Regions from separate parts of the Georhizobium profundi genome, predicted to be linked through region 4. Evidence: predicted binding sites of a transcription regulator. Region 4 holds the regulator's gene; each other region holds the start of a gene.
The links. The regulator LexA, encoded in region 4, represses DNA repair genes until DNA is damaged. The targets are predictions, from matches to a motif close to TGTTCNNNNTGTGTTCNG.
Positions count from the first base shown of each region.

Region 1: a site for LexA is predicted at 1,345-1,362, ahead of recA (recombinase RecA). Genes of this name have one in related genera too.
Region 2: a site for LexA is predicted at 1,203-1,220, ahead of parE (DNA topoisomerase IV subunit B). Genes of this name have one in related genera too.
Region 3: a site for LexA is predicted at 4,523-4,540, ahead of D5400_RS17405 (glycosyl transferase family 2). Genes of this name have one in related genera too.

Region 1 is NZ_CP032509.1:2,322,897-2,330,191, reverse strand. Features, by position in the region: gene alaS (alanine--tRNA ligase) at 1-5, opposite strand, end outside; gene recA (recombinase RecA) at 202-1,287, opposite strand; gene D5400_RS11005 (carbohydrate kinase family protein) at 1,499-2,449, shown strand; gene D5400_RS11000 (pseudouridine-5'-phosphate glycosidase) at 2,482-3,405, shown strand; gene D5400_RS10995 (hypothetical protein) at 3,488-3,961, opposite strand; gene D5400_RS10990 (YiaD family glycine zipper/OmpA-like lipoprotein) at 4,108-4,773, opposite strand; gene D5400_RS10985 (PAS domain-containing protein) at 4,882-5,370, opposite strand; gene cckA (cell cycle histidine kinase CckA) at 5,591-7,295, opposite strand, start outside.
Region 2 is NZ_CP032509.1:2,421,874-2,429,168, reverse strand. Features, by position in the region: gene D5400_RS21150 (hypothetical protein) at 1-137, opposite strand, end outside; gene D5400_RS11485 (lysophospholipase) at 218-1,135, opposite strand; gene parE (DNA topoisomerase IV subunit B) at 1,302-3,359, shown strand; gene D5400_RS11475 (DUF2336 domain-containing protein) at 3,360-4,502, opposite strand; gene D5400_RS11470 (HpcH/HpaI aldolase/citrate lyase family protein) at 4,693-5,580, shown strand; gene D5400_RS11465 (flavin reductase family protein) at 5,594-6,214, opposite strand; gene D5400_RS11460 (nitroreductase family protein) at 6,218-6,808, opposite strand; gene D5400_RS11455 (hypothetical protein) at 6,922-7,295, shown strand, end outside.
Region 3 is NZ_CP032509.1:3,598,471-3,605,765, forward strand. Features, by position in the region: gene D5400_RS17385 (polyprenyl synthetase family protein) at 1-414, shown strand, start outside; gene D5400_RS17390 (tetratricopeptide repeat protein) at 562-2,463, shown strand; gene D5400_RS17395 (4-(cytidine 5'-diphospho)-2-C-methyl-D-erythritol kinase) at 2,533-3,432, shown strand; gene moaB (molybdenum cofactor biosynthesis protein B) at 3,429-3,995, shown strand; gene D5400_RS17405 (glycosyl transferase family 2) at 3,958-4,464, opposite strand; gene D5400_RS17410 (PA0069 family radical SAM protein) at 4,594-5,751, shown strand; gene D5400_RS17415 (ribonuclease HII) at 6,042-6,707, shown strand; gene D5400_RS17420 (F0F1 ATP synthase subunit B) at 6,773-7,252, opposite strand; gene D5400_RS17425 (F0F1 ATP synthase subunit B) at 7,263-7,295, opposite strand, start outside.
Region 4 is NZ_CP032509.1:2,793,943-2,801,237, forward strand. Features, by position in the region: gene D5400_RS13410 (molybdopterin molybdotransferase MoeA) at 1-325, shown strand, start outside; gene lexA (transcriptional repressor LexA) at 421-1,152, shown strand; gene D5400_RS13420 (ComEC/Rec2 family competence protein) at 1,146-3,533, opposite strand; gene gltX (glutamate--tRNA ligase) at 3,842-5,260, shown strand; gene gltA (citrate synthase) at 5,454-6,743, shown strand; gene D5400_RS13435 (MarC family protein) at 6,822-7,295, shown strand, end outside.

The DNA of each region.
Region 1 (7,295 bases), 470 kb from region 4:
CTCATGAAACGCCCTTTTGCTGCTAGTCGGCCGGCCCCGATCGTCCCGCCAGCCTTTGTGTGTCCGGCTTTTATCGTTCGTCTCAAACCCTGTCCAGCATTGCCAATGCGCGCTTTGCAGCTCCCCGAAACGGAGTGCGGCGGACCCGGATGGGCCCGCCGCAAACCGATCGCCACGAAAGTATGGGAAGACCGCGCGCCGTCAACCGGCCGCGGCGTCGTCCGTGTCGTTGTCCGGCAGGCCGTCATCGAAGAAATTCTCGGCAATCAGGCCGGCATTTTGACGAATCGCCTGCTCGATCTCGCGCGCCGTGTCGGGGTTGTCCTTGAGGAACTGACGGGCATTGTCGCGGCCCTGCCCCAGACGCTGGCTGTTATAGGAGAACCAGGAGCCGGACTTGTCGACGATCCCGGCCTTGACGCCCAGATCGATCAGCTCGCCGGTCTTGGAGATGCCTTCGCCATACATGATGTCGAATTCGATCACCTTCAGCGGCGGCGCCATCTTGTTCTTCACGACCTTGACGCGGGTCTGGTTGCCGACGGTCTCGTCGCGGTCCTTGACCGAGCCGATGCGGCGGATGTCGAGGCGCACCGACGCATAAAATTTCAGCGCGTTGCCGCCCGTCGTCGTTTCCGGCGAGCCGAACATGACGCCGATCTTCATGCGGATCTGGTTGATGAAGATGACCATGCAGTTCGACTTGGAAATCGATGCCGTCAGCTTGCGCAGCGCCTGGCTCATCAGACGCGCCTGAAGGCCCGGCAGGCTGTCGCCCATCTCGCCTTCGATTTCGGCGCGTGGTGTCAGCGCCGCAACCGAATCGATGATCAGCACGTCGATTGCACCCGAGCGAACCAGCGTATCGGTGATCTCCAGCGCCTGCTCGCCATTGTCCGGCTGCGAGATCAGAAGGTTCTCCAGATCGACGCCGAGCTTGCGGGCATACACCGGATCGAGCGCGTGCTCGGCATCGATGAAGCCGCAGATGCCACCGCGCTTTTGCGCTTCCGCCACGCAGTGCAGTGCGAGCGTCGTTTTGCCCGAGCTTTCAGGGCCATAGATTTCAATGATACGGCCCTTCGGCAGTCCGCCAACGCCGAGTGCGATATCGAGCCCGAGCGAGCCGGTCGGTACCGTTTCAATTTCGACCACCTGCTCGTTGGAACCGAGCTTCATGATCGAACCCTTGCCGAACGCGCGCTCGATCTGAGAGAGCGCCGCGTCGAGAGCCTTGCTTTTGTCCACCGAATTGTCCTCTACGAGCCGCAGCGAATTCTGTGCCATATGTTCCACCTTTAGGTTATTCGAGCCGGACAGGCAAACGTGCCCTCTGTTCTCGTCTGTACCCATTTTGTTCTCGTTTGGCAAGCGCTTTCTAAGGCACTGAATTCGCATCTTTATCTTTTGTCTATTCCCGGATTGTTCCGCGCATGATCAGCATGACACGCAAAACATCATCAGCCCTGTTGGCCCCTCTGCGGCAGGCCGTTTGCCGATGAGCCGATTCCTCGTCATCGGCGGTGCGCATCTCGATCGGCGCGGCCAGGTGAAGGGCGCGCTGCATCTGCACGCCAGCAATCCCGGGCATTGGGAGGAGACGGCCGGCGGCGGCGCATTCAACGCCGCTCGCAATCTCGCGCGGCTGGGGCATGCCGTCAGGCTGGTGGCGCCGCGCGGCGGCGATCCGGCCGGCGAGACCGTCGCGCGGGCAGCCGCCGATGCGGGCGTCGAAGATACGCCGATCACCTTCCTCGATCGGGCAACGCCCACCTATTCGGCGATTCTCGATAGCCAGGGCGATCTCGTCGTCGCGCTCGCGGACATGGCGCTTTACGATGCCTTTTCGCCCCGCCAGTGCGATCGCCGCACCCTGCGCGATGCCATCGCTGATGCCGATGCGGTGCTGGTCGATGCCAATATTCCCGAGGCGACGATTACCCGTCTGGCGCGACGGTGCGGCGAGGCAGGCCGCCCCTTGTCCGCCATCGCCATCTCGCCGGCCAAGATCGTGCGGCTGAAACCGGTGCTTTCCGCCCTCTCCTGCCTGTTCATGAACCGGCGCGAGGCCGAAGCGCTCGTCGGCCCGCTTGCAGAGGATGGGCAGGCGCAGGCCGAGGAGCTGCGCGCTGCAGGCATCGCCCGCGCCATCGTTACGGCGGGCAGCGGCCCGGCACTTGCCTTTGATCAGCAGCAGACGTTCCTCTTGTCCGCGATCGAAGGCTGCACCATCGTCGATGTCACGGGCGCCGGCGATGCGCTTGCTGCCGCCACGCTCGGAGCTCTTCAGCCCGGCCTGCCTTTCATCGAGGCCTGCCATTATGGCGTCGCCGCCGCCTCGCTCGCCGTCGAAAGCGCCGAGCCGGCACCACCGGAGCTGACGCTCGATGCCGTGCGGGCGCGCCTTGCTCTTGTGCCCCCGATCGATCCATTGCATCTGAAGCGCTGATCGATCCAGACCCAAGCCGTGAGAAGCCAAAGATGAGCCCGAAGAACGACGCCAGCCTTGTCACCTATGCCCCGGATGTCGCCGAGGCGCGGGCGTCCGGCAAGCCCATCGTGGCGCTGGAATCGACCATCATCACCCACGGCATGCCCTATCCCGGCAATCTCGAAATGGCCCGTGCCGTCGAAGCCATCGTGCGTGAGGAAGGCGCGACGCCGGCGACGATCGCAGTCATCGATGGCGTCCTCAATGTCGGCCTATCGGATGAGACCCTGGCCGCGCTCGCGCTCCGCAAGGATGCCATGAAGCTCTCGCGCGCCGATCTCGCCTTCGCGCTGGCTGAAGGCCGCACCGGCGCCACCACGGTCGCTGCCACCATGATCGCCGCGGCCCATGCCGGCATCGGCGTCTTCGCCACCGGCGGCATCGGCGGCGTGCATCGCGGTGCCGAAACCAGCTTCGACATCTCCGCCGATCTCGACGAGCTTGCGCGCACCGGTGTCATCGTTGTCTCCGCTGGTGCCAAGGCCATCCTGGATGTGCCGAAGACGCTCGAAGTGCTCGAAACCCGTGGCGTGCCCGTCGTCACCTTCGGCTCGGACGTGTTTCCCGCCTTCTGGTCGCGCGAATCCGGCCTGAAGTCGCCGCTGCGCCTCGACACGCCGGACGCCATTGCGCGCTTTCAGAAGGTCCGCTCTGCCATGGGGATTACCGGCGGCATGCTGATCGCCAATCCCTTGCCGGTCGAAGACGAGATCGCCCGCGATGTCATGGAAGCGCATATCCGCGAAGCCATGGGCCGCGCCGAAAAAGCCGGCGTCAGCGCCAAGGCCGTAACGCCGTTCCTGCTCTCCGAACTTGTCGACATCACCAGCGGCAAGAGCCTTCGAACCAACATTGCGCTGGTCAAGGCCAATGTCCGTCTCGCCACACGCATCGCGGTCGCCCTCGCTGCCTGAACGGTCTCGCCGCGCGACCATGGCAAAGCCAAGCGACCCGGCGCGCGGATCGCTCGGCTTTGTCAATGACTGACGCGTTCTATCAGCGGTCGAAGGTTTCCATCGACAGCATCGCGTCGCAGACCGCGCCGTCATGGGTGCCCACCCAAACGTCGAGCCACCCGTCCGACGGGCGCGTCAGGTTGACCTTGGCATCGAGATTGCCGTTGTCGTCGTCGTCATAGTACCAGCCGGCAGATGCCGTGTTCACCAGCAGCACGCTGTCGCAATCGCTCTCGACCGATACGGTCAGGGTGTATTTACCCATGCCGCTCAAATTGAAGGTGAAGTCCGGCGCTTCGGTCACGTAGCCGCGCCCACGGTCGGTCTGCGGCGTAACATTGCTGCATTTCTCGATGTTGATGTTGCCACCGGCGCGCACATTGTACTTGTGCACGGAGTAGAGTTCGGACCCCGTCAGCTCGTATGTATCGCCGGACTTGGAGTAGTCCGGACACGCCAAGGCGCTCCCGCCGAAAAGAACGAGAAACGCGAAAACGCAATAAATCCTGTTCATGTTGAAAGTCCCCCAGAAAACTTTCTCAGAATACGCCGAATTTGGCGAAAAACCATAGATTTCAGACGGCTGGGGACCGCTCATCCACCTCTATGGTGAACGCCGGCCCGGCATAGTGACCGGGCCGGGAATCACGTGTCGGGTTTTCAACCCTGGATCGGAACGATCCGGATTTCGACGCGACGGTTTGCGGCGCGGCCGGCCTCGGTCGAGTTGTCGGCGATCGGCTGGTTGAAGCCGAAGCCCTGTGCCTGGAAGCGACGCGGATCAAGGCCCTGGGACGTCAGATAGCCGAGAACCGACTGGGCGCGCCGCTGCGACAGATCGAGGTTGTAGCTCGCCGAACCGACATTGTCGGTGTGGCCGAGCACGTCGACGAGCGTGCGGTCGAACTCGCGCAGAACCAGCACGACCGAATTCAGCGTCGAATAGAAGTCCGGGCGAACGCTCGCTTCGTTCGTGCCGAAGGTGATGTTGGACGGCATGTTCAGGATGATGTTGTCGCCATTGCGGGTTACCGAAACGCCGGTGCCCTGCAGTTGCGCGCGCAGGCGTGCTTCCTGGTTGTCCATGTAGCCGCCGATCGCGCCACCGGCCAATGCCCCGATGCCGGCGCCGAGAAGCGCGTTGCGGCGGTCGTCGCCACCGGCCAGAAGGCCGAGACCGGCGCCTGCCGCAGCACCCAGCATGGCACCGCCGGCCGTGTTGGACAGCTGCTGCTGGCCGGTGAAGGGGTCGGCCGTGCAACCGGCTAGCAGCGCCGTGGCCATGCCGGCGGCCGCAATCCGCAGCCTGAATGCTGATCGGGTCATGATGGGTCCTCTCCAGGAATATGTCGAATGGTGATCGTTAGAACTGAATGGGGGATTCGCGTCAACACGAAGGCCATTCGCCTTGGAAGCCTGCAAACATGGCGCCATTCAGGCCGTGCGGATGAAACGTTCGTCCGATCCGGAAATGCCGACGCTGCCGTAGATCTCGTCCAGCCCCTGCTCGTTGACATGGAACCGTGCCTCGGTCCGGATGAAGATCCAGCCATCGTCATCGTCGGTCGCGTGCCCAGGCTTGATCCTCAGATTGAAGGAGAAGCCATGGCGGTCGCGGGTTGCACGGTCGATCACCTCGAACAGCGGCTCGCGATCTTCGGGATGGTAGCTACCCATGCCGCGGGAGAAGTTGATCGGCCCCTCCGCCTGCTCGAACCCGTAGATGTCAAAGACGGCCGGCGACCAGAAGAGCAGACCGGAGGCGAGCTCCGATTTCCATACGCCTGACAAAGGCAGACTGCACAGCACCTCGATCACCGGCGAGCAGGCCGGACAGTCGTTGCGACCGACAAATGCGGCCAGCAGCGCCAGCGCATCGTCCGTCTTCATCGTCTCACGGCCGGAAAGCGCCGGATCATCCATGTATCGCCCGTTCAAATCTTTGCAGCCCACACCTTGCCGCAAAGGCAGTATTGGGCGCCTCACCGCAGGAAGTACGCTGACGCTACTTGGCAAAACGCCCGTCGGGCAAGAATTTCTAAACTGCTATGCACACGGAAATTGTGGCCAATGGCACTAAAGTACAAAATCCCAGTCGGCAAGCGTGGCGGCGTTCACGTCATGTGTGCCGCTGCGATGCCGGCTACGAACTCAGCGTCTCGCTCACCGTGATCGCCAGCTGCTTCAGCGAGAATGGCTTGGGCAGGAAGCCGAATTTCGCGTCCGCAGGCAGGTTCTTCGCAAAGGCCTCCTCCGCATAGCCGGAAACGAACACGAATTTCAGGTCGGGATAGTCCTTGCGCAATTCGCGCAGCAGCGTCGGCCCGTCCATTTCCGGCATCACGACGTCCGACACCACGATGTCGACCGCGCCGCCGAGCTCTTCCATGATCTCCAGCGCCTCGACGCCGGATGCGGCCTCGTGCACCGTATAGCCACGCGTCTCCAGCATGCGCTTGCCACCGCGGCGCACCGCTTCCTCGTCTTCCACGAGCAGCACCACGGCGCTGCCGGTCAAATCCACGCGCTCGGCGTTCGGCGCCTGTGGCGCGGCCACGGGCACCGCGGCTGCCGCAGCCTCGCCCTCTGCCGTCGCCTCCACCGGTACCTCGATATGGCGCGGCAGGAAAATCTGGAACGCTGTGCCTTTGCCCACTTCCGAGATCGGATAGATGTAGCCACCCGATTGCTTGACGATACCGTAGACCATCGAGAGCCCGAGACCGGTGCCCTTGCCCACGTCCTTGGTGGTGAAGAACGGCTCGAAGATCTTGTCGATGATCTCGGGCGGAATGCCGGTGCCCTCGTCCGCCACTTCGATCAGCACGCAGTCCTGTGCCTCCAGCCCGCGGTAATTCAGCTTGCCGACCTCGTCGGCACCGATGTTGCGCGTGCGGATCGTCACCGTGCCGCCCTTCGGCATGGCGTCGCGGGCATTGACCGCAAGGTTGATCAGCACCTGCTCGAACTGCCCCAGATCGGTCAGCACCGGCCAGAGATCGCGCCCGTATTCTATGGCAAGCTTCACGTTGGTTCCGGTGAGCCGGTCGATCAGCATCCGCAGATCGCCGATCACGTCGGTCATCGAAAGCACGCTCGGGCGCATCGTCTGCTTGCGCGAGAAGGCGAGCAGTTGCCGCACTAGCACAGCCGCGCGATTGGCATTGCGCTTGATCTCCATCAAATCGGCGAAGCTCGCATCCGATGGCCGAAGCGACAGAAGCAGGTGATCGGCCGAAAGCAGGATGGCCGTCAGCACGTTGTTGAAATCGTGCGCGATGCCGCCGGCTAGCGTTCCGACCGCATTCATTTTCTGCGTCTGCGCCATCTGCTCTTCGAGCGCTTTCTGCTCGGTCGTCTCCACGACATAGATGATGGCAGCTTCCTCGCGCGATTCCGCGTGGTCGATCACGGCATTTACATAGAGCCGGAAATGCCGCGCCGGATCGTTCGGGTGGCGCGTATCGACGGCCGCAATATCGCTCTGCCCATCTCGCGCCTGCTCAAGCCCTGCCTTGAACGATGTCACGTCATTGTCGTGGATCACCGTCTCGAAGCGCGCGCCGTTTTCCAGATCGTCGCGGGTCACGAGTCCCGAGAACATCTTGAGGAACGGCGCATTGGTGCGCAGGATCCGCCCATCACCGTCGACGGAAGCGATCGCCATCGGCGTGTTGTTGAAGAACCGCGTGAAGCGCATCTCCGCCGTTGCCGCGGAATGATCGCTGCCCTCGGTGCCATTGCGCGCCAGAACGATCGTCCGGCTTTCACCGGGCGCACCGTCGCGCGTCGCCGACACCCGGTGCACGAGACGCACCGGCACGCTCTGGCCGTTGGTCTTGCGCAGA
Region 2 (7,295 bases), 370 kb from region 4:
GCAATCGCGTTACCGACCACGGCTCCGCCAGCACCGCCCACAACGGCGCCGCCTACGGTCTTCTGGCCGGTCGTGCAACCGGCTGCGCCGAGCGTGGCGACAGCGACAACCGAAAGCGTGGCAATTTTCTTCATCATGGGAAATTCTCCTATTAAAGCGATCGTTAACGTAACCCGCGTCGTCGCTTAGGGTTCCCAAACTTCTGATGACGGTTGCATCAGCGACCATTCGCCAGCACGAAATTCAGCGTGTCGCGCCAGTCGATCATGCGGATGGGAGTGCCGTGGCTGCCGGTGGCAAAAAGATGAAACCGCGCTGGATAGCCGCCACTTGAACGAAGTCGGTCAAAGACGGCGCGTTGATTGCGCCAGTCATAGACACGGTCGTTCTCGCCATGCCCGAAGACGATCGGCAGCCGGGCACGCGCTGCCGCGCTATCAGCTAAAGAGCCATCCGGCACGCCGCCGAGCAGAACCAGCCCGCCGAGCTCGGAGGCCAGCGCTCCATCGCGCGCAGCTGCGAGACACAGCGCGCTCCCCATCGAGCCACAAGCCAGCACGATCGGCGCTTGCGGCGAGACCTGCCTCGAATGGGCAAACAACGCTCGGATCACCCCCTGCCCACCGGCCTCGAAATCTGGAAGGCTCGGCACGTAATAGGTGCCGCCATTGCGGGTCGCGAGGTTCTTCAGCCGGTTGAAATTGCCACCGAAGCGCCAGTCGTCGGAACCTAGCCTGCGGTCGCCGTCGCGGCCGTGCACGAAGATGACGACGAAGCGTGCGCCGGCTTCCACGCCGAACTCGTTGACGGTGACCTGACCCGCCCCGTTTGCGATGACGCGTTCGCGCGCCGCGCGATGGACCGAAAGATCGACATAGGCGCGTTTGGCGCGACGTTCCGGAATCTCGTCCCGGCCATTGATGTCGCGCATCTCCCGGTAGTCATAGCGCCGGAAAGCGCCATCCGCACTCTCCTCGATCACCGCAGGATGGGCGAACAGGTCGTCCTTGAACGGCGCTATGTCCGTCGCCGCGGCGGGAGCCGCCGCAGCCATCGCCATCAGGCATATCAGCACCGCCCGTCCCATGATCGTCCACCACGTGATTGTCACGACCCGGCGTCGCCCCTTCCTCATTGGCTCGATATCCCCTATTCGTGCCGCCACTGGCCATCCTTTCATGTGGGCAACCGTGCGCAGGACCGTGAACACAAAGGGAACACGACTCGCTTGCCAGAACGCCATCTGTCACACTGCGCAGGTGATTCGGCCACAATTCACGCCTTGGGACTGAAGCATAGCCATGGACGACAGCAACGATCTTTTCGCAACAATCCCTAGCGCCGGCCTCGGCGCCGCTCCGGCAAAGCGGCCAGCTGTTGCCGAGCCTCAGCGCCAGGCGCCGAAGGCGCAAAAGCCGCGGGATAGTGAAGGCGATTATTCGGCTGCGGACATCGAAGTGCTGGAAGGCCTGGAGCCGGTGCGTCGCCGGCCGGGCATGTATATCGGCGGCACCGACGAAAAGGCGCTCCACCATCTCTTCGCCGAAGTCATCGACAACTCCATGGACGAGGCCGTGGCTGGCCACGCCAATTTCATCGATGTCGAATTGTCGGCCGATGGCGTGTTGTCCGTCACCGACAACGGACGCGGCATCCCCGTCGACCCCCATCCGAAGTTCAAGGACCGCTCCGCGCTCGAAGTGATCATGACCACGCTGCATGCGGGCGGCAAGTTCGACAGCAAGGTCTACGAGACGTCGGGCGGCCTGCACGGCGTCGGCATCTCCGTCGTCAACGCGCTTTCTGAAGAACTGACGGTCGAAGTTGCGCGCAACCGCAAGCTCTACCGCCAGCGCTTCTCGCGCGGCGTCACGCTCGGGCCGTTGGAAGAGGTGGGCGAAGTCCAGAATCGTCGCGGCACGCGCGTCTCCTTCAAGCCCGACCATCAGATCTTCGGCCAGAACGCGCGGTTCGATCCGGCCCGGCTCATGCGCATGGCGCGCTCCAAGGCGTATCTCTTCGGCGGCGTCGAAATCCGCTGGTCCTGCGCGCCCGAACTGGTGGCCGAAAAGCCCGACGTTCCGGAAAAGGCCGTCTTCCATTTCCCCGGCGGTCTGAAAGATTATCTGCAAGCCTCGCTCGGCCAGGATTTCACCGTCACCAACGAAATCTTTGCCGGCAAGACGACCAAGACCGGCGGCCATGGCACCGTGGAATGGGCCGTCACCTGGTTCGGCGGCGATCCCTTCGTCCAGTCCTACTGCAACACCATCCCGACGCCCGAGGGCGGCACCCATGAGGCCGGCCTGCGTATCGCGCTGACGCGCGGCCTCAAGGCCTATGCGGAGCTCACCGGCAACAAGCGCGCCTCCATCATCTCGACGGAAGACGTGATGATCTCGGGCGCGGCGATGCTGTCGGTCTTCGTGCGCGAACCGGAATTCGTCGGCCAGACGAAGGACAAGCTCGCCACAGTCGAGGCGCAGCGCCTCGTCGAAAACGCGCTGCGCGATCCCTTCGATCACTACCTCGCCGACCAGCCGGCCGAAGCGGCGAAGCTGCTCGACTGGGTGCTCGACCGCGCCGATGAACGCGTGCGCCGGCGCAAGGAAAAGGAAATCAACCGCAAGAGTGCGGTGAAGAAGCTGCGCCTGCCCGGCAAGCTCGCCGATTGCACGCAAACGGCGGCGCAAGGCGCTGAACTCTTCATCGTCGAGGGCGACTCGGCCGGCGGTTCTGCCAAGCAGGCGCGCAACCGGCAGACGCAGGCGATCCTGCCACTCCGCGGCAAGATCTTGAACGTAGCCAGCGCCGGCCGCGACAAGCTCACGGCAAACCAGCAGATCGGCGATCTCATCCAGGCGCTCGGCTGCGGCACGCGAGCCAAGTATCGTGACGACGATCTGCGCTACGACCGCGTGATCATCATGACCGACGCCGATGTCGACGGCGCGCACATCGCGTCGCTGCTCATCACATTCTTTTATCAGGAGATGCGCGGCCTGGTGGACAACGGTCACCTCTATCTGGCCATCCCGCCGCTCTATCGCATGACGCAGGGATCGCGCACGCTCTATGCCCGCGACGACGCGCATCGGGTTGAACTGCTCGAAACAGAGTTCAAGGGCCGCGGCAAGGTCGAGATCGGCCGCTTCAAGGGCCTCGGCGAAATGCTGCCGGCGCAGTTGAAGGAAACCACCATGGATCCCGCGAAGCGGACGCTGCTGCGCGTCTCCATCGATGCCGAGGATCTGGAAGGTACCGCGATCGCGATCGACGACCTGATGGGCACCAAGCCGGAGGCACGCTTCCGCTTTATCCAGGAACGCGCGGCCTTCGCCGAGAATCTGGATATCTGATCAGGCCGCGCGAACGCTTGCGAGCGCAAGCGCGTCCGCGCGCGCACATTGGCGGCGATGGGCGAGATTGAGCTTCTCGACGAGCGTCAGAAGCTCCGCCACTTCCGGATGCTCGGCCGCGTCGCGCTGATGCAACTCGATCAATGTGCGGGCGAGATGCGATGGCGTCGCGATCCTGCCTCTGCTCGAGGCGTCGCGCCAGACGAGCGTTGCAGAGATAAAGACCGTCAACAGGCGCCCCGGCAGGCCGATTGCACCATAGAGCGCGCGGATGGCCGGCACGCGCCCATCGACGACGATGGCGCGCACCCGGGCTTCGGGTTGTCCGGAAATCGCAACCACGGCGGCCACGAAGAAATCGAGCTTGCCGCTGGCCAGTGCATGCATCAGCAATGCGGGCGTAAGGCGCCCCTCAGCGCGCAGATGCTCGGCCAGACCGGGCAAGGCAGCGGTGTTGCCGTCGCCAGCAAGCGTCAGCGTCGCCTGCATCTGCGTCTCCGTCACCACGCGCTCGGCCCGCCGCTCGCCAATCACGTTGCGCACGAGATCGAACTGCGAGAGCGCGGTTGCGACAGCGCCCATCAACCGATGGCGAACATCGGCCGGAAGATCGTCCCGTTCCACGAGCAAAGCCCGTACGGCGGTATCGGCTGAAAACCGCTCGGCAATGCGGCGAAGCGAAAACGGCGCGATGGCGGCCGAACGATTCTGAAGGAGATCACAGATCGGCTCCGCACCGGCGACCTCGGCGATTGCAGCAGCTACGGAACGGGAGAGACCCGTCCGCAAGGCGACGAGGCGCTGCAGATCCTCCACATCCTCGCCGACGAGGTCGACGAGATCGGCATCGCTGAGCAGCGGCGAGAACGCCACGATTCGGCCCGCCACCTCGATCTGGTCGCGCGACAATGCGTGGACGATCGCCCGCGGCGCTTCGGTCGATTGCGCCATGACATCAGCAATCGCGAGCCGCACCTTGGGAGACGGATCGTCCAGCAGATAGGTCAGCGCCACCTCGGCCGCCTGACGGTCGTCGGCGGCAAGTGTGCGCTCGACGAAAGCCCGCGCCAGCGAACCCGCCGCCTTCGCCCGATCGGCAGCCGGCGCCGTTTCGGTCCAGCGGAGAAATGCGGCGATGATCATGGATGGCCCCAACCCAAAGACGATGCGATTCCCAGTGGAGACAAGGCTAGGCGCCAAAGGTTTACGTTTGGTTCACCATGTTTTCGTCGAACAGCCGGGTGACCTACGCTTTTCCCAGGCGGACAAAGCAGTTAGGACGAGCGCGGTGCGTAAGAGCAGCACCTCGATCGATACTGGGAGGAAATAGAAGATGCGGTCCTATCTGTTCGTGCCGGGTGATTCCGATCGAAAGCTGGAAAAGGCGCCCTCCTCCGGCGCGGATTGCCTCCTGATCGACCTGGAGGACAGCGTATCGCCGCGCCGCAAGATCGAGGCCCGCGCAATGGCTGCCGCGTTTCTCGCCGGTGCCGAGCGCGGCGAAGGCCAGCCAAAGCTCATCGTGCGCATCAACGCGCTCGATAGCGGCCACGCCGAGGCAGATCTCGATGCCGTCGTCGGCGCGAAGCCCGACGGCATTCTCCTGCCCAAGGCCGAAGGCCCTGCGGCCATCCAGCACCTCTCGGCACTCATCGCCGTTCGGGAAGCCGAAAACGACATTCCGGAAGGCCAGCTGCGCATCCACGCGCTGGCAGCCGAAACAGCCGCCGGCGTGCTCAATTTGAATGGCTACCGCAGCGCATCTGCGCGGCTCGAGGCACTGTCCTGGGGCGGCGAGGATCTGGCGGCCGATCTCGGTGCCGCACGCAACCGCGGCGATGATGGCCACTATACCGACGTTTTCCGTCTCGCGCGCTCCATGACATTGCTTGCAGCCGCGGCTGCGCAGATCATGGCGATCGACACGGTCTTCACCGATTTTCGCGACATGGAGGGACTCGAACGCGAATGCCTCGCCGCCGAGCGCGATGGTTTTTCAGGCAAGCTCGCCATCCATCCCGCACAGGTCGAGGTGATCAACCGCGTCTTCACGCCAAGCTCTGAGGCGGTTCACCGCGCGCGGCGCATCGTGGAACTCTTCGAGGGCGCCGGTGAGGATGCGGGCGTCATGAGCCTCGAAGGACAGATGATCGACCGGCCGCATCTGCGGCAGGCCGAACGCATCCTGAAGCGGGCTGCGGCCGCCGGCTTGAACGCTTGACGCTTCCGCACGTTCAGGCGCGCTTGACGGCTTCCCATTCCGGGCGGAACAGCTCGAACGTGTCGCCGCCATCGCAATAGTCCATGTAGCCGAGCCGCGCGAGCGGCGCGACGAGCGCCATGTCGAGCCGTCCGTTGCGGATCGCCTCGTCGCGGATGCGGATCCCGACGACCTGCCCCAGCACCATCCAGTTTTCCGACGGCTGCCCGTCGAGGCCCTTCGGGCGGAAGACATCGGTGGTGCGGCATTCGAGAACCGCATAGGCCTCATCCACATAAGGCGCGTCGACCAGCTCGCCGGCCTTCGCCGTCAGCCCCGACAGCTCGAATTCGTCGACGCCATCCGGCGCATCCACCGAACTCATGTTCATCTGCTCGGTCAGCGCCCGACCAACCAGATTGGTGGTGAACACACCGGTCTCTTCCGCGTTGCGCGCGCTGTGCTTGTAGCCGGCAGACGAAAACATCAGGAGCTTCGGACGATCCGAGACCGCATTGAAGAAGGAGTAAGGCGCAAGGTTGAGCGCGCCATCCTTCGACTTCGTCCCGATCCAGCCGATCGGCCGGGGCGAAATGATGGCTTTGTACGGATCATGGGCAAGCCCATGCCGATTGGTGTCGGTCGTATAGAACATCGATCAATCCAGGAATGTGGTCAGCGCATCCACGTCGGGACGCGGACGGTCGGGCGGCGTCATTTCGCTGCTGCCGATATGGAGAAAGCCGGCGATCTGCTCGCCATCCTTGAGGCCGAAAAGCGGCCGGGTCGCCGCATCATAGGCATACCATTCGGTCAGCCAGTTCGCGGCAAAGCCGAGGGCGTTGGCCGCCATGAACAGGTTGAGGCAGACCGCACCGGCGGAAAGCTGCTGCTCCCAAAGCGGGATCTTCGGGTGCTCGCCCGCCGTGCTGATGACGGCGATGACGACCGGCGCGCGCGCCAGCCGTTCGCGCTCGATCTCCACTTCCTTTTCCGAAAGATCGCCCCGTCGCTCGGTCGCGATCCGCGCGAGTTCGACCCCGATTCGCGTGCGCGATTCGCCTGCAATTACGACGAAGCGCCAAGGCGCGAGCTTCCCATGGTCGGGCACCCGTGTCGCCAGCCTCAGCATTTCGTTGATCTGCGACCTGTCGGGGCCGGGCTCACTCATCTGCAGTGCAGGCACCGAACGCCTTGTATTGAGATAGGATTTCAGATCCGGGCGCGCGTTGAGTGCATGCTCCTGCATTGCGTGAAACCTCTCGCAAATTGGGGGAAATATGAGCAGGCCTTGAAATTGCCTAAGCTTTTCGGTTCAAGTGGCGCCTGTCTAGAAGCTTGTCAACAGTGACGATGCCATTGATGCCCTATCACGCATGCAACCGCCGGGCCGTCATTCTGGCGTGCGCCGCTTTCGCCATGACCTCCTCCGCATCCGCGCAAAGCGCCTTTGGCGAGATCGATCCGGAGATGCCGGCAATCGAGCTTCCCGGGCTCAATCAATACGCCCCGACAGTGCCCGATGGCGCGATGGCGACCGATTTCCGGTCGGTGTCGCTCGACGCGCGGCTGGTCGAAGGCGGTGAGACGATCAGCGATGGCCTCGTCTGGCGTGTCTTCGATTCGGTGCCCGGCCGCGACGGCAAGCTGCCGTTGATCGCCAGCTCCGAAGGCGGCAATGCTGAATTCGCGTTCCCGCCCGGTGATTATTTCCTGCATGTGGCCTTCGGCCGTGC
Region 3 (7,295 bases), 800 kb from region 4:
TCCGACAAGGCGACGCGCAAGGCACTTTCTTCCTACGGCACCAATCTCGGCCTCGCCTTCCAACTCGTCGACGATGTGCTCGACTATGGCGGCAAGGCTGCCGATCTCGGCAAGAATGTCGGGGACGATTTCCGCGAGGGCAAGGTCACGCTGCCGATCGTCCTGTCCTACCGCCGCGGCACGGAAGACGAGCGCGCATTCTGGCGCTCGGCGATCGAAACGGGCGAGAACAACGACGTAGCCCTGGAGAAGGCGCTGGGTCTGATGACCAAGTACAATGCCTTGTCGGACACGATCGCACGCGCCAATCACTACGGCGACATGGCTCGCGACGCGCTCGCCCCGATGCCCGAATCACCGCACAAGGCGGCGCTGCTCGAAGTGATCGATTTCTGCATCAGCCGCGTAACCTGAGCGCGGAACGCCGGCCAAAGTGCGCTTTTCGGCGCACACAAAGGCGTGACCCGGCGCTTATTGCCAAGCCACCAAAAAAAGCCATGCTGTGCTGTCAGACGGTGGCCCAACAGGCGCGACCGTGCCGAAGACTGGAAGGGCTTGCGAATGTTGAAGGGATGGATCGAGCGGCTGGCAGGTTCGGCGGCGATCGGCGTAATTGCCGCGCTTGTCGGTGTCTCCGCTCCGATGTCGGCGAGTGCGCAAGAGGCGGCAGCGCCGCCGGCGGAAGCCGCAGAAGAGACCCCCGCCATCCCGCTGGATGCCGAATCGATCGGTAGCTTCGCAGGCGCATTCCTGGCAGCGCGCACCGCGGATGTGGATCGGGACACGGCGTCGGCCATCGGGTTCTATGCCAGAGCGCTCGCCTTCGATCCCAGCAACAACGAGATCAAGCAGCGCCTGATGCTCGCCCATATCGCCGAGGGCGAGTTCGAGGACGGGCTTGTCCTTGCCGAAGAGCTGAAGGACGACGCATCGATCGAACGGGCGACGGATCTCATCCGGGCCGTCGAAGCACTCCGCAATCGGGAATTCAACACGGTCGAGACGCTTCTCGACTATGATGGCGTCAACGAGCTCGACCGGCTGCTGTCCGGTTTGCTGCGCTCCTGGGCACGGCTTGGACAGGGCGAGACCGATGAAGCGTTGACGATGATCGACGAGCTCCAAGGGCCGGAGTGGTACGGCATCTTCCTCAATTTCCATGGCGGCTCCATCGCGGCGGCCGGCGGCAACGTCGCCGAGGCGCGCAGCCGGCTCAATGCGGCAATAACTGACCAGGCTGGAGGCGGCGCGGCCCCCGACACCTATATGCGCGCCGTCATGGCACTTGCGGCGCTGGAAGCGCGGGAGGGTAATCAGCAGGCTGCGCTCGACGTCATTTCCACCGGCGAGACCTTCTCTCCCGACTACGCGCCCTTGACCGCATTGCGCCAGTCAATCGAAGCCGGCGAGAACCCGCCTTCCGACATCGACACTGCGCAGGATGGCGCGGCTTCGGTCCTCCATACGATTGCTGCCGCGTTGAACCGCGAAGGCGCCGAAGAGATCGTGACGCTCTATCTCCAGCTGGCGCGCGTGCTCGATGCTGGCAACGCCGCGACGCTCATTCTTTTAGGCGGGCTTGCCGAGAACATGGAGCGCTCCGAACAGGCCATCGCGATCTACGAGAGCATTCCCGAGGATTCGCCGATGCGGCGCATCGCGGAGCTGCAGCTGGGGCTCAATCTCGCCGATCTTGGCCGGACGGATGAAGCGAAGGCTTATCTGCAGTCGTTGATCGAAGCCGATCCGAACGACATGCGTTCCTACCTCGCCTATGGCAGCGTGCTTTCCTCGGCCGAGCAGTACGACGAGATGGCCGCCAACTACGATCGTGCCGCCGAGGTGATCGGCGACGATGCGGATCGCAGACATTGGAATATCTTCTTCCAGCGCGGTATCGCTTACGAGCGCCTGAAAGAATGGGAGCAGGCCGAGCCGAACTTCCTGAAGTCGCTGGAGCTCTTCCCCAACCAGCCGCAGGTCCTCAACTATCTCGGTTATTCCTGGGTCGACATGAACATGAACCTCGACGAGGGCATGGAGATGATCGAGCAGGCGGTCGCGCTGCGCCCGAACGATGGTTACATCGTGGATTCGCTCGGCTGGGCCCACTACCGGCTCGGCGACTACGAAGCCGCGGTTCAGGAGCTGGAGCGCGCTGTGGAACTGCGACCGGCCGATGCGACGATCAACGATCACCTCGGCGATGCCTATTGGCGGGTGGGCCGCAGGCTCGAAGCTGTGTTCCAATGGAACCGCGCTTTGACACTGGAGCCGGAGGACGATCAGATCCCGTTGATCCAGGCGAAGATCGAGGACGGTCTGGACGACACGCCGCCGCCCGCAACGGCCAATGGTGGACCGGAAGAGAGCCGGACGCCTCCGGCTGTCGCCGATCCCGACGAGCGCTCCGATCTGCCTGAGTTGCACCGGACCTTCACACGGGATGTCGTTGCCCGCTAAGCCATGGTAGGCGCGATCGATCAGGATGGCACGCCTTCGGCCGTTTTGGCCGCAGGTGACCTTCGTGCGATGACGCGGGATGGTGCTGTCACCTCGCTCGTCACGCAGCATGCGGCCGCCAAGATCAATCTCGCGCTTCATGTGACCGGTCGGCGTTCAGACGGCTATCATTGGCTCGAGACGCTGGTCGTGTTCACCGAAGCCGGCGACACCCTGACGATCGAACCGGCGGCATCGGACAGTCTGGTGCTTTCGGGGCCGTTCAGCGACAAGCTCTCACACCATGAAAACAACCTCGTCAGCCGCGCCCGCGACCGCTTGCGGTCGGCGCTCGCGGCGAATGGACGGAGTGCACCGCCGGTAGCGATCCAACTCGACAAACATCTTCCGATCGCTTCCGGCATAGGCGGAGGTTCCGCAGATGCGGCGGCTGCGCTACGCGCCCTTCAGGCGCTGTGGCGTGCAGAAGATATCGATCTCAGAGCGTTGGCGCGCGATCTCGGGGCCGATGTTCCGATGTGCCTGTCTCGCCATCCTCAATTGGCCAGCGGCATCGGCGAGCAGACGAAGGCGATCGAAGGGTTTCCGGCCCTCGATCTCGTGCTCGTCAATCCGGGCGTGCATGTGGCGACGCCGGCGGTGTTCACCGCGCTTAGCCGCAAGGACAATCCGCCGCTGCCCTCTGTGTCAGGTCTCTCGACGCCGAGCAGCGTCATCGACTATCTGCGCGAGACGCGCAACGACCTGCAGCTACCCGCAATCGGACTGGCGCCGGAGATCGAACAGGCGCTCAAAGCGCTGGCGGCGAGCGATGCCCTCTTCTCCCGCATGTCAGGATCGGGCGCGACATGTTTCGGCCTCTATGCCGATCCACATCAGGCGGCACGCGCGGCCGCTCAAATCGCAGAACACGCGCCGAACTGGTATGTGAAAGCAACCCGCAGCTTCGCCACGGAGAACAGCCGATGAGCCGTATCGACGAAACCCGTTCCTTCGTTCCCGTCGGTATCGCGGTGCTGACGGTCTCCGACACGCGTTCGATCGCAGAGGACCGTTCCGGCGACACGCTGGTTGCGCGCATCGAAGAGGCCGGGCATGTGCTGAAAGAGCGGGCCGTCGTCACCGACGATATCCCCGCCATTCGCGAGCAGGTGCTGAAATGGAGCAAGCGTGCGGATATCGACGTGATCATCTCGACCGGCGGGACGGGGTTTACGGGTCGCGACGTCACGCCCGATGCTCTCGAGCCGATCTTCGAGAAGCGGATGGACGGCTTTTCCGAAGTCTTCCACCGAATTTCCTATGACAAGATCGGCACATCCACCATCCAGTCGCGGGCGACCGGCGGCGTGGTAAACGCGACCTTCGTCTTCGTGCTGCCGGGCTCCCCCGGCGCCTGCAAGGATGCCTGGGACGGCATCCTGAAGCTTCAGCTCGACTACCGGCACATGCCGTGCAATTTCGTGGAAATCATGCCGCGGCTCGACGAGCACCTCAAGCGGGGCGCGGCGACCGCCCGGCCGGCACGATAGCGCAATCCAGCGTCACCGGCTTGACCAGCTTCGCCACGTCGCGAAGGCCAACTGCCCCTTCGAGCCGCGGCGCGATGGCGCTTTTCTTGACGACCAGCCCGAAAGCGAGCGCCGAGCGCTGCTGGCGGAAGCGCTCCAGTACCGACGCCCGCACTTGTTGCGCGCGCTTGAAACGCGCCGGGCGACCATCATAGCCGAGATGCGACGCAAGACGATCGATCCAGCCAGGCAACAGCCGAGCCCCCGGCTCGATCATCATCAACCAGTCTGAGCGCGCCCTCAGCAGCGCCTCATAGACCTCCGAGGACGGGCGGATCCGGCAACCGGCGGCATCTGCTACAGTGCGCGACGCTTCGTTCATGCCACGATCGATGATGGTGACATCGCTGATGACGCCTTCGACCGCACCGGGCACGAGCATGGCGAGCGTCATCGCCAGCGCTTCGTCATCCTGGCCTGCTTCTATCAAAACGGAGATCATCCTCTCGATTTAGACTATTGCAGCGCACAATGCCAATGCCGCAATATGTTCTTGTTTTGTTTCGTTTGGTCGTATAGGAATAAAGTCATCAACACGCGATTCCCGATGGAGGCGCAGATGACGGCCCTGACCAACCTGAAGAACACGGCGTTTTCGGAACTGCATCGGCCGGATATTGCGGACTTTCTGGTCCGGCAATCGGAACTGCGGGTCAGCGACGAGCGTCGTCGCGGCCGTGGTGCAGGTCTCAATCCTGCTGGCAGGTTCGAGACCGAAAGCCGTCATGTGTTCGATGATGGCTGGGAGACGCTCGAAGACCTGCCGCCCTTCCAGACCAAGGTGCAGGTCGAGAAGCCGCGGACGATCATCACGCGCAACCAGTCGCCCGACATTTCCTTCGATCGGTCGATCAATCCCTATCGTGGGTGCGAGCATGGTTGCATCTATTGTTTCGCCCGGCCGTCCCACAGCTATATGGGCCTCTCCGCCGGTCTGGATTTCGAATCGCAGCTCTTCGCCAAGCCCGATGCGGCAAAGCTTCTGGAGCGCGAGCTGGCGAAGCCGGGCTACGTGCCGCGCTCCATCGCGATCGGCACGAACACCGACCCCTACCAGCCGATCGAGCGCGAGTGGCGCATCATGCGGCAAGTGCTCGAAGTGCTGTCGGCCGCGAACCATCCTGTCGGCATTGTCACCAAGTCGGCATTGGTGACACGCGACATCGATATCCTCGGCCCGATGGCGGAGAAGGGTCTTGCCAAGGTGGCGCTGTCGATCACGACGCTCGACCGCAAGCTCGCCCGCAGCATGGAGCCGCGCGCATCGACACCAGCGAAACGCCTGGAAGCCGTGCGCACACTGAGCGAAGCCGGCATACCGGTCTCAGTGATGACGGCGCCGATCATTCCAGGGCTCAACGATCACGAGATCGAGCGGCTTCTCGACTCTGCGGCCGCCGCAGGCGCCAAGGAGGCAGGCTACGTGCTGTTGCGGTTGCCGCATGAGGTGAGCCCGCTCTTTCGCGACTGGCTGCTGCGCAATTACCCCGACCGCTATCGGCATGTGATGTCGCTCATTAGGTCGATGCGGGATGGGAAGGATTACGATGCGGAGTTCGGCAAGCGGATGCGTGGGGCCGGTCCCTATGCCTGGCAGCTTGGGCGCCGCTTCACGCTCGCAGCCAAGCGGCTTGGCCTGAACACGAGCCGTAGGCAGTTGCGCACCGACCTCTTCGTCCCGCCGCTCGGCAATGGGGTGCAGTTGGCGCTGCTTTGAGCTTGGCGCGCATTTCGCTTTGACAGACGCCGTCCGCCGCAAACGCGGCGCCTGTCATGGTCTCGAGCAAAACGGCCGGCCCTGCCCCATCCGTCGCCCGTTTCGAGACCTCGATGGACGGGCCGTCGCATCCTGGTGGATGTGGCGGCCCGCCCTCGCTTTTGTTGGGCACGCCGCCCGCTTTTGTTGGGCACGCCGCCCGCTTCCATATGACTTCTTCAAGCTCAAGTCACAGCTTTGGCTTCGCGCCAGTCTTGCCGGTTCCGCGACGCGATGCGAAAAGCGGTGGCATGAGTCGCACCAAGAAAAAGCCCGAACCCGAGCTTCTGTTCGAGTTTCCGCAAGGTCCCGATTTTTCGCTGGAGCTGGCTGCGATCAGCCGGGGGCTCCGTCTGATCGCCGGGCTCGACGAGGCCGGGCGCGGGCCGTTGGCCGGGCCGGTCGTCGCAGCAGCGGTGGTATTCCGCGCGGGTGCCGTGCCCGAAGGGCTCGATGATTCCAAGAAGCTGACGGCGAAACGCCGCGAAGAGCTCTTCGATCAGATCCTTGCAAGCGGTGATGTGTCGATTGCCTCGTCATGCCCAAGGCGCATCGATGCGATCGACATTCGCAAGGCAAGCCTCGACGCGATGCGCCGCGCGCTTGCAGGTCTCCCAGAGATGCCCTGCCATGCGCTGATCGACGGTCGCGACGTTCCGCCAGGTCTTGCCTGCGGGGGTGATGCCATCGTCAAGGGTGACGCGCGCTCGCTCTCCATCGCAGCCGCCTCAATCGTCGCCAAGGTGGTACGCGATCGCATGATGGCCAGGCTCCATCACAGCTATCCCGATTACGGCTTCCAGCTCCATGCGGGCTATCCGACAGAGATGCACCGCAAGGCCTTGGCGCTCGTCGGACCCTGCCCGCTGCACCGCCTGAGCTTCCGCCCGATCAAGGTTGACGGACAGATCGGTTGATCTGAAACGGAAAAAGGCCGGACGTTTCCGCCCGGCCTCGAATTCAGCCCGATATCAATCGAAGCTTAGTTCAGACGCTGCTTCACTTCGCCGATCGACTTGTCGAACAGCGCCTTCTGCACGCTGGCATCGGCGCGCTCGACGATGATGCGCTCTGCGGCAGCGATTGCGAGGTTGACGGCCGAGGCCTTCACTTCGCTGACCGCATCGGCTTCCGCCTGAGCGATCTTTTCTTCGGCCATGGCCGTGCGACGCGTCACATATTCCTCGGTCTTCGCCTTGGCTTCACGCACGATGGCCTGAGCCTCGCGCTCTGCAGACTGGACGATCTCGGAGGCTTCCTGCTCAGCATCCTTACGGCGGCGCTGATACTCGGCCAGCAGCTGCTGGGCTTCTTCACGCATGCGCCGCGCTTCGTCGAGTTCGTTGCGGATGGCATCGGCGCGCTTGTCGAGCGCCTTTGCCATCATGCCCGGAACCTTCAGATAGGCGATCAGGCCGAGGAAGAGGATCAGGGATACAAATGCCCAAAATGTCGAGTCCATCGGGCGCTCCCTATTCTTCGTTGGCGACAGCCTTGACGGCTGC
Region 4 (7,295 bases):
GGGCAACCCTGTCTCAAGCCTTGTCTGCTCGCACGTCTTCCTGACGCCTCTGATCGCAAAGCTCGTCGGCCGCACCCATCATGTGCAGGCGGTCGACGCGATCCTCGACGTAGACCTGGCCGAAAACGACTTGCGCCAGGATTATCTGCGCGCGGCGATGCACCGGCGGCCCGACGGAACGCTCGTCGCCACGCCTGCCACCCGACAGGACTCGTCCATGATGCGCGTGTTTGCCGAGGCCGATGGCCTCGTCGTCCGACCGCCATTCGCGCCAGAAGCCAAAGCGGGCGACGCGGTGCGGGCAATCCTATTGAGGCATATTTAGCCTCGCTTCCTGATGGACTTGCGGAACACAAAAGGAACAGATAAAGTGTGTTCCACATTTGTTTCCATCCGATCAAGCGGGGGCCTAAGCAGCCGATGTTGACGCGTAAGCAGCAGGAACTGCTTCTTTTCATCCATGAGCGCCTGAAGGAAAGCGGCGTGCCGCCATCCTTCGACGAGATGAAAGAAGCCCTCGATCTCGCGTCCAAGTCGGGGATCCATCGCCTTATCATCGCGCTGGAGGAACGCGGCTTCATTCGCCGCCTGCCGAACCGTGCGCGTGCGCTGGAAGTCATCAAGCTGCCGGATAGCTACAACGCGGCAGTGCCTCAGCGTCGCGGCTTTTCGCCGAGTGTCATCGAAGGATCGCTAGGCAAGACGCCGAAGCCCGAGATTGCAGCCGAGCGCCGCCAGAGCGAGATGCCGCGCGACAACGACAATCGCGCCATCAGCGTGCCCGTCATGGGTCGCATCGCGGCGGGCGTGCCGATCTCTGCCATCCAGAACAACACTCATTCGATTGCCGTGCCACCGGATATGCTGGGCGGCGGCGAGCATTACGCGCTCGAGGTCAAGGGCGACTCGATGATCGAAGCCGGCATCTTCGACGGCGACACGGTCATCATCAAGAATTCGTCGACGGCCAATCCCGGCGACATCGTCGTGGCTCTGGTCGACGACGAGGAAGCGACATTGAAGCGTTTCCGTCGCAAAGGTGCGTCGGTGGCGCTCGAGGCCGCCAACCCGGCCTATGAAACGCGGATTTTCGGACCGGATCGCGTCAAGATCCAGGGCAAGCTCGTCGGGCTCATCCGGCGCTATCACTGATCGATGCTGTCGGCAGCTCTTCTGTCTTCGCTCATGTGTGTGTTGACGGAAGAGGCATCCCCGCCAGGCTCGGTAAAACTGCCAGTTCTCCAGTCATAATAACGGTGCCGCGTCCAGGCGCGCATTCGGCCGGCAGACTGCTCGAAGCGGAACGTCGGCTGCGGGTCGAATTGTGCACCCGACCCCGTGCCCGCCGCTCGCGCCTCGTTCGCCGCGAAGCCTTCTCCCGTCGACGCCGCGTAGACGGCGATCGCGCCGGTTTCACGCAGTGTACGGGCGGTGAAGAGCTTCGCGCCGGAGCGGCATTGGCGCATCGACAGCGGTATCGGAATGATGGCGATATCGGTCATGTCGCATGCGGGACCGACATAGGCCGGCTCCTCCAGCCACGCGACGATGGTTCCGTTCCCGAGACGGGCGATGCAGAACGCGCCGCGGCGGCATCGGAACACGCCTTCCATTTGCCCGTCTTCCAATTCGAGGACAGCCCGGCGCATCGTCCCATAGGCGATGGCGGGGTCTATCTCGGCATCTGGCAGAACCGGCTCGGTCGTCGTTTCCTCTGCCGGAAGCTCAGTCTGCTCATCTAAGACGACGGCTGGCGGAATGTGGGTCGCAAGCCGGGTTGCCGTTGCCCATTGATCGAAGATGAAGCTGCTCGGACGCGCTCGGTTGGTTGCCAGGCCGTCCTCGCGCAGGATCGCGGCCAGCCGAGCGTCCTCGGCAATCAGCAGCAAGGGTGGATCGGCGCGCAGGTCGGCCGCCATAATGAGGGCAGCGGCCAGCACGGGTATCAAAGCGGTGCTCCGCAGCCATGTTCGTGTGAAGACCAGGATGAGCAGCGCCAGCGACAGAAGCGCCGTAACGGCTCCGGGGATCTTCCCCGTGGCGAAACCATCGCCATAGGCGGCAACATGATGGCCGATGGCGATGACGGCCTCCAGGCCAAGTCCCATGATCATCAGGAAAATCGCGTCGAGACCGAGTGGCATCGTCAGCAGCGCAAGAGTACCGAATGGCATGACGATGACCGAGATGACCGGCATCGCGACCACATTGGCGATCATTCCGTAGCTCGACATGCGGTGGAAATGATGCGCCGAGAAGATCCCCGTCGCCGCGCCGGCAATCAGCGACGTCACGGCCAGACCGAGGATCAGCAGCGTCCAGCGCCAGACGAAGCTGGGTTTCGAGGTCGTGAAATCAGGCGTCTTGTTCCTGTTGCGCGCGGCCCAGCCGCCATAGGCGGCAATGAGTGCGGCAGTTGCCGCAAAAGACATCTGGAAGCCGGGCGATGTCACCGCCGACGGTGTGATCAGGAGGATGAGAAATGCGGCGATCGCGACATTGCGCATGGTCAGCGCAGCCCGGTCGAGCAATATCGCGACCAGCATGACGACGACCATGATCCAGGCGCGCTGTGCGGATATGACGGCTCCGGAAATCAGCAGGTAGAAGGTGGAGGTGCCAATGGCGCCGAGCGCTGCGAATTTCTTCACCGGCCAGGTCTGGGCGACGCCCGGCACGAGTGCGAAGCCGAGCCGCAACCCGGTGAACATCAGGGCTGCGGCCAGCGACATGTGCAGGCCGGAAATGGACAGGATGTGGGCAAGCCCGGTGATGCGGAAGGCTTCGTTGGTCTCCTCGGAGATCGCCCGACGGTCGGATACGGTCATTGCGGCTGCAACGGCGCCCGCGTCTCCCGGGATCACCTCCTTGATCCGAAACGCGATCGTTTCGCGGAGTTCGGTCGTCCATCGGGCGATCCGGTCGGCGTAGCCTTCTTCGACCTGATCACCGGGCATGATCCCGGGCGGGCCGTAGAAAAAGCCGAAAGCACCGATGCCGGCGAAATAGGAGTTGAAGGCAAAATCGAACGTGCCGGGCATCGCGGGACCGGACGGTGGCGCAAGTCGCGCCAGGCCGATGATCGACGCACCGATTTCGATATCGGGATGGTCGCTGCGCGCCAAAAGTCGCACCCGTTCGGGCGGCCGGCGTAGCGTGGGGTCATGCGTGGACTTGACTTCGACCAGGTAACGCCAGCGACCCTCTTCATCGATTTCCCGCGACAGCACCCGGCCGGAGATCGTGGTGACCACGGGACTATCCAGAACGGTGATGGAGCGGCGATCCGCCTCCGCTGCTGCGGAGGCCAACCCCGCCAGGATCATGCACAGCGCGGCGAGCACGTTCCTCAGTCGGCTGGCCGTGAGTGCCGCGGCCAATCCCACAGCGATGGTGAGCCCAAGCGTTGCAACAAACGGCGGATCGCTTGGCAGAATGCGCCAGAGCGCGGCACCTGTCGCGAAGAAGGCGGAGGCCCAGAGAAACAGCGCGCCGTGGCCTCGCTCCTCATCAAGTGCCTGCCTGACACTCAAATGCGACCAGCGTCGGCGCCACGATCGAGACGCGGTCGGGATCAGGCGAGGATCTTTGTTCGGATCATGATCGGCATGAGGATCGGCGGGGTCGAACGTAAACGCAGTCCGCTCGCAAGCGGAGCCATTCACTGGCTCGCGTTCAGCATCGGCATGCGCCATCCTGGTCGGGCCCCCTCGCCCGGCCCCAGGATACACCGCAAGCCTTGCGCTGTCGCCCTCGTGTGTTAGATCACCGCCAACAGGACGATGCGGCCTTCAAGGGGCCCGATCGTCACTCAATTAGCATCACTCACAGGTTCAAGATCATGTCCGAAGGGATTGTCACCCGCTTCGCGCCTTCGCCCACTGGATACCTCCACATCGGCGGTGCGCGCACGGCGCTGTTCAACTGGCTCTATGCCCAGAACCGGGGCGGCAAGATGCTGCTGCGCATCGAGGACACCGATCGCGCACGCTCGACCGATGCTGCCGTCGACGCCATTCTGGATGGGCTGAGCTGGCTGGGGCTCTCCTGGGACGGCGAGCCGATCTCGCAATTCGAACGGGCCGAGCGCCACCGTGAGATTGCCGAGGAACTGGTGAAGCGTGGAGAGGCCTATTATTGCTATGCCTCGGCTGAGGAACTGGATGCCATGCGCGAGGCGCAGCGGGCTGCAGGCAAGCCGCCCCGCTACGACGGGCGCTGGCGCGACCGCGATGCCTCCGAAGCACCGAAAGGCGTGAAGCCGGCCATCCGCATCAAGGCACCGCGCGACGGCGAAACGCTTGTTCGCGACAAGGTTCAAGGCGATGTGCGCTTCCCGAATGCCGATCTGGACGATTTCATCATCCTGCGCTCCGACGGCAATCCGACCTATATGCTTGCCGTCGTCGTCGACGACCACGACATGGGCGTGACCGACATCATCCGCGGCGACGACCACCTGACGAATGCCGCGCGCCAGTCGATCATTTATAAGGCGATGGACTGGGACATTCCCTCCATGGCCCATATTCCGCTGATCCACGGCGCCGATGGCGCGAAGCTCTCCAAGCGCCACGGCGCTCTCGGTGCCGAAGCCTACCGCGCGATGGGTTTCCTGCCCGAAGCGCTCACCAACTATCTCGTGCGCCTCGGCTGGAGCCATGGCGATGACGAGATCATGTCGACCGAGCAGATGATCGAATGGTTCGACGTCTCCGATATCAACAAGGGTGCGGCCCGCTTCGACATCAAGAAGCTGGAAGCCTTGAACGGGCACTATATCCGCCAGGCCGATGACGCGCGGCTCGTCGACAGCCTTATCGCCATCCTTCCCGAGATGGAAGGCGGCGCCTATTTCATTGACCGCATGACGGACGAGCGCCGCGCTCAACTGCTAGCGGCGATGCCGGGGCTAAAGGAGCGCGCAAAGACTCTCGTCGAGCTCGCCGATGGCGCGCGCTTCCTGTTCGACGAGCGCCCGCTGCAGAACGACGAGAAGGCGGCGACGATTCTCGCCGAAGGTCGCCCGGTTCTCGAGGGTCTTCTTCCTGAGCTGCAGGCGCTTCAGTCCTGGGAAATCGAGTCGCTGGATCCGATCGTCCGCGCCTATGCGGAGCGCGAAGGACTCAAGCTCGGCAAGGTCGCCCAGCCTCTTCGCGCTGCACTCACGGGGCGGGCCGTTTCGCCCGGCGTGTTCGATGTTCTGAAGGTTTTGGGCCGCGAAGAGTCACTCGGTCGAATTGCCGATCAGCTCGGCTAACCGATTGAAACGTCTTGCTTGATCGACAAGAGCATTGTCATCGCCGGTGCTGGCCTAAGCACAGATTGCGGCGCTGCACAATTCGATTGTCGACAACTTGGCAGGTGCAGCGAAATCATATAGCAATTCGCCAGCCATGGGCGCCTTTCTGACGAATGCGCTCATGTTTCGGAGAGATTGGGAAGGGTTCGACATGACTGAAAGCGCCAAACTGACCGTGGATGGCAAGGAAGTGGATTTTCCGGTCCGCAAGGGGACGATCGGCCCTGAAGTCTACGATATCGCCGCGCTCTACAAGCACACCGGCGCCTTTACCTACGATCCGGGCTTCACCTCGACCGCCTCTTGCGAATCCAAGATCACCTATATCGACGGCGACGAAGGTGTCCTGCTGCACCGCGGTTACCCGATCGAGCAGCTTGCCGAGCATGGCGACTTCCTCGAAGTCTGCTACCTGCTTCTCTACGGGGAACTGCCGACGAAGGCGCAAAAGGAAGACTTCGATTATCGCGTGACCCATCACACGATGATCCATGAGCAGATGTCGCGCTTCTTCACCGGCTTCCGCCGCGACGCGCATCCCATGGCCATCATGTGCGGCGTCGTTGGTGCTCTGTCCGCCTTCTACCACGACTCCACCGACATCACCGATCCGCACCAGCGCATGGTCGCGAGCCTCCGCATGATCGCGAAGATGCCGACGATCGCTGCGATGGCGTTCAAGTATCACGTCGGCCAGCCCTTCGTGTATCCGAAGAACGACCTCGACTACACGTCGAACTTCCTGCGCATGTGCTTTGCCGTTCCCTGCGAGGAATATGTGGTCAATCCAGTGCTGTCGCGCGCCATGGACCGCATCTTCATCCTGCATGCCGATCACGAGCAGAACGCATCGACCTCCACGGTTCGCCTCGCCGGCTCGTCGGGTGCAAATCCATTCGCCTGCATCGCGGCTGGCATTGCCTGCCTCTGGGGCCCCGCACATGGCGGCGCGAACGAAGCTGCGCTCAACATGCTCGGCGAAATCGGCTCGGTCGATCGCATTCCGGAATTCATCGCCCGCGCCAAGGACAAGAACGATCCGTTCCGTTTGATGGGCTTTGGCCACCGCGTCTACAAGAACTATGACCCGCGTGCCAAGATCATGCAGAAGACGACGCATGAGGTTCTCGGCGAGCTTGGCATCAAGGACGATCCGCTGCTCGACGTTGCCATGGAGCTGGAGCGCATCGCGCTCACCGACGACTATTTTGTCGAGAAGAAGCTCTATCCGAACATCGACTTCTATTCGGGCATCACCCTGAAGGCGCTCGGCTTCCCCACCACCATGTTCACGGTGCTGTTCGCACTGGCGCGCACCGTCGGCTGGATCGCCCAGTGGAACGAGATGATCGAGGATCCGTCCCAGCGCATCGGTCGTCCGCGTCAGCTCTATACGGGCGAGCCGCAGCGCGAGTACGTGCCGGTTTCCAAGCGCAACTAAGTCGTCCAAGATACTGCCATTGGCGGCGGGAGCGCATCCAGCGCTTCCGCCGTCTTCTTTTTTCCTGAGAGCCACGCGATGAACTACGATCTTCTCCTCAATGCGCTGGCGACCATCATCGTCCTCATCGATCCGCCAGGGCTCGCGCCGATCTTTCTTGGCCTGACCAACGGCATGAACAGGGCGCAGCGCTTTCAGGTTGCTCTGCGTGGCTGCATCATCGCTGCGGTCCTCCTCAGCCTGTTCGCCGTCACCGGTTCCGCCATTCTCTCGCTGCTCGGCATCACGCTTGGGGCATTCCGGATCGCTGGCGGGCTGCTTCTTTTCTGGATCGCGTTCGAGATGATTTTCGAGAAGCGGCAGGAGCGGCACGAGACAACCGCGGAACGCGCCATCACGCAGGACCATATCTCCAACATCGCCGTCTTTCCGCTGGCGATTCCACTCGTCGCGGGACCAGGAGCAATTTCAGCGATCATACTGCTTTCAGGCTCTTTCCAGGGACCGATCGAGCGCGCAGAACTCGTGGGCGTGATCCTCTTCTGCATTTTG